Regions from separate parts of the Brevibacillus sp. TJ4 genome, predicted to be linked through region 2. Evidence: riboswitches for the same ligand, from Rfam matches in the RefSeq annotation. Region 2 holds a riboswitch; the other holds the start of a gene.
The links. A riboswitch is a leader RNA that binds a small molecule or an ion and turns the genes downstream of it on or off. The one in region 2 is predicted to bind S-adenosylmethionine.

Region 1 (7,731 bases), 1.3 Mb from region 2:
CGGTCCTTGTCGAGCCCGAATTGCTTATGGGGTATTACCGATTATTCTCTTTGGCACTTCAGCCTCCATGTAGAGAAAAGTTACCGCAAGAACTCGGTTTTCCGCCTATCGACTACAGTCGCTCGCACGATCATGACCATCCACGGTTCTTCGCCTCCTGTAAGGCTTTTCGCCGTTTCACCATGAATCATCGGGCTCGACAGTTGTAGTATGAGCCGTTTTTGCGTTTTTATGCCCGCTTTTTCTGGGCGTCGTTTACAGCAGGTCGGCGGCCAGTTGCGCCAGCAGGCTGCGCTCTCCCTTTTCCAGGCGGATATGTCCGGCCATGCGCTGATCCTTGAACACGTCGACGACATAGGTCAGCCCGTTGTTGCTTTCATCCAGGTACGGATGGTCGATTTGCTCAGGATCGCCCATCAGCACAATTTTCGAGCCGTCTCCCACCCGCGTCAGAATCGTTTTCACTTCATGCTTGGTCAGGTTTTGCGCCTCGTCGATAATGATGTACTGCTCAGGTATGGAGCGCCCGCGAATATAGGTCAGCGCTTCCACTTGCAGGCTGCCCATCCCCGCGAGAATCTTGTCCAGATCCCCCGGACGCTTCGTGTTGAACAAATATTCCAAATTATCGTAGATCGGCTGCATCCACGGCCGCAGCTTTTCTTCCTTTTCGCCAGGCAAGTAGCCGATGTCTTTTCCCAGTGGAACAATCGGTCGTGCTACCAGCAGCTTTTTGTATTTTTGCTGGTCCTCGATCTGCAGCAGTCCGGCAGCGAGTGCCAGAAGCGTTTTGCCCGTTCCAGCCTTGCCGGTCATCGTGACGAGCGGAATGTCGTCGCGCAGCAGCAATTCCGTTGCCATGCGCTGCTGTACATTGCGGGCGCGAATTCCCCAGATCGGATCATCATCGGAAATCAGCATTTCCAGCGTTTTTCCTTCGGGATCGACCTTGCCGATCGCGGAGATAGAAGGGTTCAGCTCATCCTTCAAGACGAGAAATTGATGCGGGTGAAAGCGATACTGTGGAAAACAGGCCGTCAGGTTCAGCTTTCGCGCCGTGTAATAGCTCTGGATAATATCAGAAGATACCAGCATTTTCTGGTACCCGGTGTACAGGCTCGTGTACTCCCCTACGACCCGATCGGAGAGAAAGTCTTCGGCCTTCAGGTTCAGGGCGTCCGCCTTTACGCGCATCAACGCATCCTTGCTGACGAGGATGACAGGGCGCGGGTTTTCCGAGCGATTTTCTTCTTCTTGCAAATTCAGCGCAACCGCCAGGATACGGTTGTCATTGGTCGTCTCCGTAAAGTGCTTTTGCAAAAGCTGAAACGAGGAGTGGTTCAGCTCTACGCGAAAGAGCCCGCCCGTTTCCAGGGTAACACCGGCATGCAGGTGTCCGTGCTCCCGAAAGCTGTCCAGCAAACGTGCCACGTACCGGGCATTCCGCCCTATTTCGTCCATGTACCGCTTTTTTGAATCGATTTCTTCCAATACGACAGCTGGTATGACGATTTCATTGTCAGCAAAGGCAAACATTGCCCGCGGATCTTGCAGGAGTACGTTGGTGTCCAGTACGTAGATTTTCTTCAAAATCTCGCCTCCTATTACCCTTCTTCTTTACGATATGCAGTTTTTAAGGAGGTTGCTTTTTCGCGCCGACGTGATGTATTACCAGTTTATGTAGGTTCAACCGCAGATAGTCTTGAGCGGCATCAGAATGAAATTGGGGGTGCGGGAGAACAATACGGGTAAGGAAATACAGGAAAAGGAGAATGTCTGTGAAACGGAACGTACTTGCAACCCTTACCCTTTGCCTTGTCCTCACCGCTTGCACGACGAACAACAATCCGCCAGCCAATCAGGCGGCACCACAGCCCGATCAAAATGCGCCCCGGACACAGCGGGTACAGCAAACCGCTCCCAACCGAGGGCATCACGTAAATTCGCAGCAAACAGCGGACAGACTTGTCCAGTTGGCTCGCAAAGTTCCCAATGTGAAGGGAGCAACCGCGGTCGTCATCGGCAGGAACGCGGTCGTCGGAATCGATGTAAACGCCCATCTCGACCGCTCGGAGGTCGGAGTGATCAAATACTCCGTAGCGGAGGCTTTGAAGGCCGACCCAGCAGGCGCGAGAGCCGCGGTCACTGCGGATGCCGACATAAACCAGCGCCTGCGCGAGATGGCTACAGACATTCGCAATGGACGTCCCGTCAGCGGCTTTGCCGAAGAACTGGCTGATATTGTCGGCCGCATCATCCCGCAAATGCCACGACATGTGGAGGAGCGCGAACAGCAGCCGACGCGCGAAAACGAACAGCGCATGAACAACAACGGCAGGGCAAGACCGCACGGGAACCAGGATATCGACGTCAACCGCACGCGCCAACATTAGAGATATGAGCCAAAAAAGACATTCTGCCCAAGCATTACGCTCGGGAGAATGTCTTTTTCGCTTCCGTATCCAGTTCCACAGGCGGCAGGTCATGCAAAGCCTGCGCCAAATCCGCCAACAAGTCCTCTACGTCTTCCAGTCCGACAGAAAGCCGGATGAGGCCGTCGGTAATCCCACGGCTCTCCCGTTCTTCCTGCGGCATCGCTGCATGTGACATCATCGCCGGGTAAGACAGGATCGATTCCACAGCACCGAGGCTGACGGCGACAAGCGGCAAACGGGCATTGTGCAGCACTTGCTTCGCCCGCTCCTTGCTGCCGACGTCAAAGGAGAGCACTGCTCCGTGTCCGCTCGACTGCCGTTCCTGGACGAGATGTCCTTCGTGCTCCGGCAGCCCGGTGTAATACACTTTCTCTACAGCAGGATGCTGCGTCAGCCAGCACGCGATCTGTCCGGCGGAACGGCTGCTGACATCGAGTCTGGCTTTCAATGTTTTCAGCCCGCGCATTACCAGCCAGCAGTCCTGCACGCCGAGGACGGCTCCAATGCCGTTTTGGATCAAATAGAGCTGTTCCCCCAGGGAAGCGCTGCGCGTCACCGCCAGGCCCGCTACGACATCGCTGTGGCCACCGATGAATTTGGTCGCGCTGTGGACGACGACATCGGCTCCCCACTCCAGCGGACGCTGGTAGTACGGCGTCAAAAACGTATTGTCAACGATGACCAAAAGATCGTGCCGCTTTGCAATCCGGCATACGGCTTCGAGGTCGGTCACCTTCAGCGTCGGATTGGAGGGAGTCTCCAGGTAGAGCCCTTTGGTCGCGGGCGTAATCGCTGCCTGTACCGCTTCGAGGCTGGTCGTATCGACGAACGTAACCTCAATGCCCATGCGCGACAACACTCTGGTCAAAAACCGGTAGGTGCCCCCGTACACATCCTCGGCTACGACGATGTGATCGCCAGCGGAAAACAGCATGAACACCCCGGATATGGCAGCCATCCCGGAAGCGAAGGCAAATCCCCGCTCTCCTCCCTCCAAAGCGGCAATCGCCTCCTCCAATGCTTGGCGCGTCGGGTTGCCGGAACGGGCGTAATCAAACGCCCCCGGCTGCTCCAGATCCGCCTGGTGAAAGGTCGACGCCTGGTAAATCGGAACCGACGAAGCGCCTGTCGCCGGGTCAAGGGTCGTGCTGCCGTGCAGCAATTTCGTCGCGAAATTCATCGTACAACACCTCCTGCAACAGCCAGGCTGCGGTCCAGAGCCTGTGTCAGATCGGCGATCAGATCATCTGGATGTTCGATCCCGACCGAGAGCCGCAGCAGACGATCACAGACGCCGATTTCCTCCCTGATGTCTTTGGGGATGTCGGCATGCGTCTGGGTCGCCGGGTACGTACACAGCGATTCTACGCCGCCGAGGCTTTCCGCAAAGGAGATGAGGCCAAGGCTTTGCAAAAACGGCTGGACCTGCTCGGCCGAGGCAACCCGAAACGACAGCATGCCGCTGTAGCCGCTAGCTTGGCGATTATGGATCTCATGTCCCGGATGATCGGTCAATCCCGGGTAAAAAACGTCTGTAACCGCAGGATGCTCGCGCAACACACGGGCGATCTGCAGCGCGTTGGCCTGGTGTCTTTCCATACGCAACCCCAGCGTTTTCATGCCGCGCACGAGCAGCCAGCTTTCGTGCGGACCCAACACTGCGCCGATCGTGTTGTGCAAAAATTTCACCTTTTCCGTCAACTCAGCACCTTTGGTGACAATCAGTCCGGCCAGGACGTCGTTATGACCGCCCAAGTATTTGGTGCCGCTGTGCAGGACGATGTCCGCTCCCAGCTCCAGCGGGCGTTGACAGCAGGGTGTGAGAAACGTGTTGTCTACGATCGTCAGCAGATCGTGTTGCCGCGCGATGTCGGCCAGCTTCGCCAGATCGGCAATCTGCATGAGCGGGTTGGTCGGCGTCTCGATGAACAGCGCTTTTGTCTGCGGACGAATCGCCTCCGCCAGCCGGTCCGTCTCGCGCATGTCAATGTAGGTAAAGGAAAGGCCGTATCGCGTCAGGAGCTGTTCGAACAAACGGTACGTTCCGCCGTACAAATCGACGGAGACCAGGAGATGATCCCCCTGGGAGAACAGCCCCATGACAGTCTGAATGGCGGCCATGCCTGAGGAGCAAGCAAATCCAGCATCACCGGCTTCGGCGACGGCAATTGTTTGTTCCACCACCTCCCGCGTCGGATTCCCTGTGCGCGTGTAGTCGTACCCTGTGCTTTCCCCCACACCCGGATGACGGTACGCTGTCGAGTAGTACACCGGAAAATTGATCGCACCGGTCTTTTCGTCCCTGCCAACTCCTGCTTGTACCAGCTTTGTCTCTACGTGCATCTGGTTCCTGTCTCCCTTCGTCTGTTTCGAGGGCAATGAAAAAGCCCTCTTTCTTCAAGAAAGAAGGCTTTGTTACGTCTCCGTAAGCAAACCCTTCTCATCTTTCAGAGTGGTCACCACTCTGCAGGAATTAGCACCACTATCACACCGTGTATAGGTGATTGGTTGCCGGGCATCATCGGGCCAGTCCCTCCGCCTCTCTGGATAAGAAGATTGCGATTCAGTTGTCATGTTAAATGCACACTAAATATATCGGAATAATCTGTATTGTGTCAAGTGTTTTTTGAAAAAATTTTGTTGGAAAATTCCCAACCGATCTAGCCTTGCTTTAACGCGGTCATTACCTGGCGATCCAGCTTTTCCGCCGCATGCTGGGCATATGTTTTTTCATATTGTGGTTCTACACGGATTCGGGAACCATAAAACATAATGTCGCGAACTGACACAATCGCCATCTCTGCCATCGCCAGCTTGATCGGCACGCTATCCATTTGGCGGGTTTTCACCGTGGCCAGCCCGTCTATCGCATAGGACGATCCGGCGCCGATCAGATGAAGGGCGACCTTGGCATGCTTTGTGATGTTGGTCAGGATGCGGGAGCGATTGTCCACTGCAAAGCGAATCAACTGCGGGGTAACGGCATACGCCCAGGACAAGGAGTGCAGCGCAGGAGCACCCGTTTCGTAGTCAATGGTGGCGAGGGTGACAAAACGCTCGTTCTGCAAAAGCGAGAACAGGTCTTCCGACAACGTCTGCGAAATGGTTTCTGACATGCCTCTGCCCTCCTTTGCGGAAAAGGGTTGTGCGTCTATTTTACTCTCTCGATCGCCTGGATCGCAATAGCACATTTGGAAAAAGAAAGATATTGGAAAAGGAGGAGAAGCAATGACACCGACTGACCGTCTTCTCGAAAAAATGGACCGACTGCTTGCAGAGTTGGAGGAAGCCCGCAAACTAAACCAGCGAATGGACAAAATCGCACTTTTTCTCGAAGATATTCGTCTTGCCGATATTGTGCAAAACTATACAGCCCCCCGCAAGCTGCTGTGGACCAATTTCCTCGCAGGACTCGCCAGGGGGCTGGGATTAACGATTGGTACGGCGATTGTTTTGGCGGTGTTTGGCTCGCTCGTCTCCCATTTTTTCTCGATTCCCTTCATCGGAGACTACATCCGCCAAATCATGGATTACGTCGAATCATATCGCCATTCACCGTAGGCAAGCGTCAGTCTTTTTTCTTTCCTTTGCGTTTGTCGTCGTCATCATCGTCATCGTCATCATCATTATCGTCGTCGTCATCATTGTCGTCATCGTCATCGTCGTCATCATCGCGATCCCATTTTTTGTCCTTGTTTTTCCAATAGCCATAGGCGTTTCCGTTTGGTGGCTGTTTGCCCTTCTCTTCTTTTTGCGCAACCGTAACAGGGATCGACTGTTCCAGCTTCAGTTCTCCGTCGACGTACAAGGCCAGCTTCACTGCATCGCCCTCAAACGAACGGTTCTTGCTCGCCAGGATGATGTTGATGACAAACTCCCCTTTGTCGTTTGGCTTCACGGTTTGTTTCACGCCGGCAGGGACGACGACTGCAAGACTTGCCTTGGATTTCGGATCATAGCCTTGCAAAACGCCCTTCACCTGTATTTTTTTCTCTTTGGCATCCATGACAGCGGCTGTTCCGGTCAATGCGAAGTTGTAGACGGGCTCCTTTTTGTCTTCATTGACGAATTGCAATTCGGTCTCGACCGTTCCCACTTTCTCGCCGTCACGGTACAACTCCAGCTGCACCTTGTCGGAAGTCTGGGCCGTCTTGATGTCATCCACGGTTACGTTGAAGCTGCCGACGCCATCCCACAGCTTTTTCACAGATGCTTTCTTTCGGGCTCCCTCGTACGATACATAGACCTGATCGACATCCAGTTTCACCAGACCACGGACAAACAGCTTATCTGTCTTGCGGTCGAGTACGGCCTGACTGTGAATGTGCAGCTGTGCCGTTTCGTCAGCCGGCACCTCCAGCTTTACCTTCTGGCGGTCGACCAGTCGCGTGTCAGCGTAAGCCGATACGGTCGCATACTGCTCCTTGCTGTCTTTTTCGACGGTAAAGCTGACCGCAAAGGTATGTTCACGCGTCGGTTTGACGGTAATCGTATCGCCATTTGGCTTTGTCACCACGACCTGGTCTACTTGTGAAGTGACAATTCCCTTGAGGTATACCTTGCCGTCCTTCGATTCCGCCTCCGCACTGACGATTTGCTGTTTCTCCTCGGCATCGTTGAAGCGAACCTCCAGCCAGATGTCATTGTAGTGATTTTGATACACTGATTCCCATTCTTCTCGCTGTTCTTCCATATACGTCTGCAGATGCTTATCCAGGTTCAGCTCATCTACGATGATGTACAGATGGTCTGCCTGGCTTTTCAGCAGCATGTTCAGCACATCAGGATGGTTTTCCGCCAGATCCCGCAGATGATAACGCGTTACCTGGTCCCCTTCCTCATTCATCACTACCTTTACATAGCTTGAGCTGGCCGAAGAATTGGCATCTGCCAGTAGCGGTGTAATCCCGCCGATCAGACAAACGGTTGCCGCAACCGCCACAATCGGTTTTTTCAGGAATGTCTTCATCTGTTTGTTCCTCCTTATGTCCCATAAAAAGCGCTGATGTTTGATGACTGTCTCACTGACGGAAAGGAGGGAGAAAAGGTTGCACGAAACAGAAAACCAGGTCTTTTCGCTCGGTGCACGACCGGCACTCACAGGAAAAAAGCCCCGGCATGTTCTGAACGATACAGAAGCATGCGGGGCTTGTTCCGCCTGACATTACGTGTTGTAACGGGGTTCACTCTCGATTGCGATAAGCAGCGCTTCTACTGTCTCCGCAGGGTAGCGCTTTTCCAAGGCTTCCTCGGCAGTGTGTCCGGTGAGTATGTACCAGTCCTGTTCGCGACGATA
Region 2 (7,731 bases):
ATATGAGGAAAGGTAATGGGATTAAAGAGAACTCGATATGATATGCTCCCCTTTTAAGTAGACAGGTTTAAAAAACAAACCTACAACTTGGAGGGGAGTATTTCTTTTGGCTAAGAAGAATGCGTATAGTGGTGCAGAGAAATTGGCGATTTTGGGGGAGTTGGAAGCAGGAGGGGGCACTCTGGTGGAAGTCGCCTGCAAGTACAATCTCCATAAGAATACCTTGCGAGCTTGGCGACATCAGTATGAATTGAACGGAATGGAAGGGGTTAGAAATCCGAGTCAAGAATAACCGGTATTCCCCCGAATTAAAGCTGCAAGCGGTTCAAGATTATTTGTCGGGGCAGTTTTCACAATACGAACTTATCGATACATACAAAATTGCAAGCCGAACTCAGCTCAGAAGTTGGATTGCCAAGTATACTAGTCATAGCAGCTTAAATCGGTTAACAAAGGAGCATCAGCTATGACCAGAGGGAGATAGGGCTGCATTTTTCGTTACTGCCCTTTTTCAAAACAATTGAATAAGGGTTAATCGATTTGCAAGCTCCATAGTGGACTTTTGCAGTGCTCTCTCAGTTGGTCAACTTTTTTATGAGTGATGTGACAATAGGTGGTCAATTATTAGATTAGCATTCACAGACATCGATACCTACATCCACTTTTACAATAACGAGCGATTACAGGCAAAGTTAAACGGCCTCAGTCCCACGGAATTCAGGACTAAGGCCGCCTAAAAATTTTACTTATTTGTACTGTCTACTTGACGGGGGCAGTTCAGATGAGCGGACAGTCTTTTTTTAGGCCGCTTGAAGCTGTGGCACATCGTTTTCTGCCGAGATCGGGCATCCTAACCGATAGTTCAACCTGAAACAAGAGGGGGAGATGCCATGCGGGTCGGGTGCCATGTCAGCATTCGCCACGGGTATTGGGAGGCGGCTCGTACGGCAGATGCCATCGGCGCTGGCTGCTTTCAATTTTTCGGCAAAAATCCGCGCTCGCTGCGCATCAAGCAGTTCGACGTGCGGGACGCGGAAAACTGCCGCGCCTACTGCCAGGAAAAAGGCATTCAGTCGATCATCCACACATCCTATCCGGTCAACCTGTGCACAGAAGAGCCCGAGCTGCGCCAGCTAACCATGGATACGCTGCTCAACGACCTGGAAATTGCCGAGGCTTGCGGGTCGCTTGGCGTCGTTGTTCACTTTGGGCAGTACAAGGGTGACGATGTACTGAGCGGCTACCAGCTTATGATCGAACTGCTCAACCGGATTTTGCGGTGCTGGAACGGACGGGCAAAGCTGTTGATCGAGAACAACGCGGGACAGGGAAGTCGGATGGGCACAACGCTAGAGGAGCTGACACAGGTGCGCTCGCTTCTGGACGAACCGCACAAGACTGGCTTTTGCCTGGATACATGCCATGCGTTTGCCAGTGGCATGTGGCGTGGCGACGATTGGGAGCAGGTGGCGGAGAAGATGCGCCGGCACGACTATTTTTCCAGCCTGGTTGCCGTCCACCTCAACGACTCTTTGTACCCGAGCGGCTCGTTTCGGGATCGGCATGCCTCGATTGGAGAAGGCGAAATCGGGTCGGCCGCATTCGCGACTTTTTTGCGCACACCGGAGCTGCAGGATGTGCCGCTGGTGCTGGAGACGCCAGGGAAGCGAACGGGAGGGCACCCGGAAGAGATCGCGTATGTCCATTCGCTTGCCAATGAGTGGCAGGGGTGATACAGTGTGATCATTGTGTAAGAAGGAGTGGAATGAAGTGAAGAAAAGAATCAAGGTCACGATCAACGATTTTACAACGCTCAAGGAAAATCTGAACGACCCGCAGGAACTGTCGCTCTACGAAGGAGCAAACGGCCATACATACGACGCGGAGATCGAGCATGACGGCTACGCCGTGGTCGATCTGACGGATGACACATACATTGAGCTCGCTCCGGGCGAGTACCAGGTGATGATCGAGGAATGGACGACAGCCGGACAGATCGGGGAGCTGACCTTGCAGACGAAGTCAGACCCCGCCGATGATACGGCGCTGCTGTATCGGCTGGTCGACAGTGCAGGGAGCGAGACGCAAGCCCCTGTTTCTTTGCCCAAGCAAGTCGTCGAGCTCGTCGCCAAGACGTGGTTTGGCAAAAAGGCAAATCCGCCAAAAGGCGAATAAGTGAAGCATGCAAAAAACCGCTGGCTCTTTCCTTGACGAAAGAACAGCGGTTTTTTCTGTTAAATGCGGGGGATTACATTTCTTCCGGAGCAGCCAGGCCGAGCAGGCGCAGGCCTTCTTTTAGCACGACGACCACAGCGGCGACGAGGGCGAGGCGGCTTGCCTTGATGTTTTCCTCTTCGGCCAGGATGCGGACATTGGCGTAAAACTTGTTGAATACCTGGGCCAGATCGATCACGTACTTGCCGATCTGCGACGGGTCGAAGTTGTCCGCAGCCCGCTGGATCACTTCCGGGAAGTTGTTCAAAAGCGTAATGACAGCCCATGCTTCCTTGCTCTCGAGGGCACCTTCCGCGAGCGAGACAGCAGCGCCTGGCTGGTAGTTTCCTTTACGCAAAAGCGAGCAGGCGCGCGCATGGCTGTACTGTACGTACGGTCCAGTCTCTCCCTCGAAGGTAAGCATCTCTTCCCAGGAGAAATTGACATCGTTGAGACGGAAGTTTTTCAGGTCGTGGAAAATGACCGCGCCGACCCCGACCTGGCGTGCCACTTCTTCCTTGTTGGCCAGCGACGGATTTTTCTCTTCGATCACTTTCTGTACATCGGCGATTGCCTGGGCCAGCACTTCTTCCAGCAGGACGACCTTTCCTTTGCGGGTGGACATTTTCTTGCCGTCTTTGAGCATCATCCCGAACGGAACGTGGTGCATGTTGCGCGCCCAGTCATAGCCCATCTTCTCCAGTACCTTGAACAACTGCTGGAAGTGCAGGCGCTGCTCGTTGCCGACGACGTAGACCGCCTTGGCGAAGTCGTACGTCTCGTGGCGGTACAGCGCGGCAGCCAGGTCGCGGGTAGCGTACAAAGTCGCGCCATCCGACTTTTTGATCAGGCTCGGCGGCATGTCATACTCGTCCAAATTGACGACCAGGGCGCCGTCCGATTCGCTCAGCAGTCCTTTTTCTTCCAGCAGCGTGACGACGCGATCCATCTTGTCGTTGTAAAACGCTTCGCCGTTGGTCGAATCGAAGCTGACGTTCATCAGCTCGTAAATTTTCATAAACTCTTTCAGCGACTCATCCCGGAACCACTTCCACAAATGCTGGGCTTCCTCGTCGCCGTCCTCGAGCTTTTTGAACCACTCCCGTCCCTGGTCTTCCAGTGCAGGATCGTTTTCCGCTTCTTCGTGAAAACGGATGTAGAGGCTAAGCAGCTCCTTGATTGGCTCGGCTTTTACTTTCGCTTCATCGCCCCACAGACGGTAGGCGACGATCAGTTTCCCGAACTGGGTGCCCCAGTCGCCCAGGTGGTTGATCCGCACCGGCTTGTAGCCTTGCTTTTCCATGATGTTGGCGATGGCGTTGCCGATGACGGTAGAGCGCAGATGGCCCATCGAGAACGGCTTGGCGATGTTCGGGGAGGAGAGGTCGATCGGGACATTGCGTCCTTCGCCAACAGCCGAACTGCCGTATGTGCCGCCCTGCTCGAGAATGGTGCCGATCACCTGTGCCGCGACGCTCTGCTGGTCGAGGAAGAGGTTGACGTACGGACCGACAGCCTTCACCTCGCGCAAAGGCGTTCCGCTAATTTGTCCAGCCAGCTCGGCGGCGATCATCGGCGGTGCTTTGCGCAATGCCTTGGCTAGTTGGAAGCAGGGGAAAGCGATGTCTCCCATCTCCGGGTTGGGGGGCGTCTCCAGCATGCCGTAGACGGTTTCGCTGTCGAAGTTGTCCACACCCATTTGGCTGAGAGCGCCAGCGATTTTTTCCGCTGCTTGTTGTTTGTAACCCATGATCCTGACTCCTTTCGATTCCTTGCAAAAAATAAAAACCCCTGCGTCTCCTGGTAAAAGAGACGAGAGGTTGTACTCCCGCGGTGCCACTCTTGTTGCTTTTGTCCCGCCGCCGCTACGGCGCGAGAACAAAAACCGCTTCACTCTGCGATAACGGGCAGTCCCGGCGCGATCCCTACACGATCCTCTTTAGGGGGATGTTCAGGCGGCATCTCCGAGGGGCGTTTCCTCTCATGGTCTGCACCGGGCTTCCACCATCCCCGACTCGCTATCGCTTCTCACATGGAGTACTTTCCTCTTCTGTGATGTTTCACGTATGTCTTGTATATTATAGCCAAGAGTTCGGCCGACGTGCAACTTATTCTTGGGGTTTTCGCAGGATCTCATCCAGCCGGGCAAAGTATTCCCGAGTCAGTCGCTCTTTTTCTTCCTCGCTCAAATGTTCCGCGTCCATCCATTTTTCCTTGAACGCTTCCAGTTGCGCGAGCATCGCCAGCTCTGCCTGTGCGTCTTCCTCCAGATCGTGGTTCTCTGTAGGGTCGAACGGGATCAGGCGGTTGTCGTTCCCGCTGCGCAGGTACGGGGAGCGCCAGTTGTCCGGAAAGCGGTAGGGCTGTTCGCCAAAGATCAGGGTGAGCACATCATCGTTATCGATAGGCAAAAAGTGCTCGTACTCGTCGCGGCGTCCTCCCTCGGACAGATTGATGTGGGTCAGGAAGTAGCGCAGGTAATGTTCGTTTGTTTCGCGATCCTTGACGATGCTGTACGTCTCAAATTCGGTTTGTTCCAGCTCCTTGACTGTCTCCAGTGCCGCCAGAAACTTGTCCTTATCGCGGGGAAGTAATGGTTCCACAGCGCTTCGCTCCTTTATCGTGCAATCCGAAAAGCTGTTCCCATGATAACAAAACATGGCGGGTGCTGACAATCGACAGGAGCGAATCGGGACATGATGCACACTGAAAAGAAAAAAGAGCCTGACTGGCCCTTTTTCCACACGCTCTTGGCGCGAACTAGCAGTTGTCACAGCCGCATCCGACGATTACCAGCAGGATAAACAGAACGAGCACCAGGGCGAAGGCATCACCGAAAAAGCCGTTACCACAGTAGGAAGTACTCATGTTTGTTTCTCCCTCCTTTCCGTTATGCTCTAGTCTATACACGAATGCGGAGATCGGTATGGGCGGATGACCAGGAGCGGGAAAAATGGGCGCAAATGTCCGGCTTGCGATGAAAAAGACAAATTCTTGATTGACGAAAAAGATAGGCGAGTGGTAAGATACATTCAATTACTGACAGAAATTTGAATACGAGTATCCACTCTTATCCAGAGAGGCAGAGGGACTGGCCCGATGAAGCCTCGGCAACCGGTATTACACGGTGCCAATTCCAGCAAAGCCCTGTGCTTTGAAAGATAAGAGGACGATTCAGGCGTACATTACGTTACCGCAGAAAAATCCTCTCCTTTCACAGGGAGAGGATTTCTTTTTTATACCTGCAGAAAGTGAAAAGGAGCAATTTCGGATGAAACCTACCTTTACTGAACAGCTTTCCCGTAAAATTCTGATTCTCGATGGCGCAATGGGGACGATGCTGCAACAAGCAGAGTTGACCGCCGACGACTTTGGCGGCGAGGAGTACGATGGCTGCAACGAGCTCCTGAACCTGACCAGGCCCGACGTGATCCGCTCGATCCACGAAAAGTACCTGGAAGCGGGAGCCGACATCGTCGAGACGAATACATTTGGCGCTACATCGGTAGTGCTGGCCGAGTACGACGTAGCGGACAAGGACCTGGAGATCAATATCGCGGCAGCAAAACTGGCGAAGGAAGCGTGCGAGAAATACTCTACGCCGGATTGGCCGCGCTATGTCGCCGGATCGATGGGACCGACGACCAAAACACTCTCGCTGACGGGCGGGGTCACCTTTGACGAACTGGTCGAGTCCTACTACCGGCAAACTAAAGGGCTGATGCTGGGCGGCGTCGACGTGCTTTTGCTGGAGACAGCGCAGGACACGCTCAATGTCAAGGCAGCGGGAATTGGCATCCGCCAGGCGTTTGCCGAGCTTGGCAGCGAACTGCCTGTGATGCTGTCCGGGACGATTGAACCGATGGGAACGACTCTGGCCGGCCAAAACATCGAGGCCTTCTACTTCTCGTTGGAGCATTTGAAGCCTGTAACCGTAGGGCTGAACTGTGCGACAGGGCCGGAGTTTATGCGCGATCACCTGCGCACGTTGTCCAGCCTGGCACAGTGCGGGGTAAGCTGCTATCCCAATGCGGGCCTGCCGGACGAAAACGGTCACTACCACGAAACGCCGCAGGGACTGGCAGCGAAAATGCGCGCTTTTGCCGAGCAGGGCTGGCTCAATGTCGCGGGCGGCTGCTGCGGGACGACGCCGGACCACATCCGTGCCTTGGCGGAGGCTCTGAAGGATTGCAAGCCGCGTGCTGGAGAGAGCAAAGCGTTCAGCGCTGTCTCCGGTATCGAAGTGGTCTACGCCGAAGAGGACAATCGTCCGCTGCTCGTAGGAGAGCGGACCAATGTGATCGGCTCGAAGAAATTCCGCGATCTGATCGCCGCCGGGCAGTACGAGGAAGCATCCGACATCGCCCGGGCGCAGGTCAAGCGCGGTGCCCAGATCATCGATATTTGCCTGGCCGACCCTGACCGCGACGAATACGCAGATATGGAAAAATTCCTGCAATTCGTCAGCAAAAAAGTAAAGGCTCCGCTGATGATCGACTCGACAGACGCACGCGTAATGGAGCTTGGGCTGCGCTATTCGCAGGGCAAGGCGATCCTCAACTCGATCAACCTGGAGGATGGGCTGGAGCGGTTCGCCGAGGTCGTCCCGCTGATCCATCGCTACGGAGCGGCAGTCGTCGTCGGCACGATCGCAGAGGAAGGCATGGCCATCACCCGTGAAAAGAAGCTGGAAGTGGCAAAGCGCTCGTACGATCTATTGGTCAACGAGTACGGAGTGAAGCCGCAGGATATTATTTTTGACCCGCTGGTCTTTCCGGTGGGAACCGGTGACGAGCAGTACATCGGTTCGGCCAAGGAGACGGTGGAAGGGATTCGCTTGATCAAAGAAGCAATGCCAGCCTGCAAGACGATCCTCGGAGTGAGCAATGTTTCCTTTGGTCTGCCGCCAGCCGGACGGGAAGTGCTCAATGCGGTCTTCCTCTACCATACGACACTGGCAGGACTCGACTACGCGATCGTCAACACGGAAAAGCTGGAGCGCTACGCCTCCATTCCCGAAGAGGAGCGGAAGCTGGCAGAAGCGCTGCTGTTTGAGACGAATGACGAGACATTGGCAGCGTTTACTGAATTTTACCGCCAGAAAAAGAAAGAAGTGAGGGTGGAAGCATCCTCGCTGACACTCGAGGAAAGACTGGCCCGCTACGTCGTGGAAGGCTCCAAGGACGGGCTGGTCGACGACCTGAAGCTGGCGTTGGAGAAATATACACCGCTGGAGATTATCAACGGTCCGCTGATGCACGGCATGGAGGAAGTCGGACGGCTGTTCAACGGCAACCAGTTGATCGTCGCCGAGGTATTGCAAAGTGCGGAAGTAATGAAGGCGTCCGTTTCTTTCCTGGAGCCTTTTATGGAAAAGGCGGATTCCTCGTCGAAAGGGAAGATTTTGCTCGCCACGGTCAAAGGGGATGTGCATGACATCGGGAAAAACCTGGTGGAAATCATTCTCGCCAACAACGGCTACGAAGTCGTCAATCTGGGAATCAAAGTGCCGCCGGA

Region 1: another riboswitch for S-adenosylmethionine. It lies ahead of ACAF76_RS06750 (aminotransferase class V-fold PLP-dependent enzyme); the one in region 2 lies ahead of metH (methionine synthase).

What each region holds. Positions count from the first base shown of each region.
Region 1 covers NZ_CP185865.1:1,405,355-1,413,085, reverse strand. The annotation lists gene ACAF76_RS06765 (PhoH family protein) at 256-1,590, opposite strand; gene ACAF76_RS06760 (YhcN/YlaJ family sporulation lipoprotein) at 1,773-2,393, shown strand; gene ACAF76_RS06755 (trans-sulfuration enzyme family protein) at 2,428-3,615, opposite strand; gene ACAF76_RS06750 (aminotransferase class V-fold PLP-dependent enzyme) at 3,612-4,778, opposite strand; SAM riboswitch class I at 4,873-4,989, opposite strand; gene ACAF76_RS06745 (pyridoxamine 5'-phosphate oxidase family protein) at 5,096-5,551, opposite strand; gene ACAF76_RS06740 (DUF5665 domain-containing protein) at 5,664-5,996, shown strand; gene ACAF76_RS06735 (hypothetical protein) at 6,004-7,404, opposite strand; gene ACAF76_RS06730 (hypothetical protein) at 7,600-7,731, opposite strand, start outside.
Region 2 covers NZ_CP185865.1:2,670,410-2,678,140, reverse strand. The annotation lists gene ACAF76_RS13170 (transposase) at 107-292, shown strand; gene ACAF76_RS13165 (IS3 family transposase) at 621-737, shown strand; gene ACAF76_RS13160 (deoxyribonuclease IV) at 891-1,733, shown strand; gene ACAF76_RS13155 (hypothetical protein) at 1,771-2,175, shown strand; gene argS (arginine--tRNA ligase) at 2,249-3,964, opposite strand; gene ACAF76_RS13145 (hypothetical protein) at 4,323-4,817, opposite strand; gene ACAF76_RS13140 (YjcZ family sporulation protein) at 4,975-5,082, opposite strand; SAM riboswitch class I at 5,282-5,382, shown strand; gene metH (methionine synthase) at 5,486-7,731, shown strand, end outside.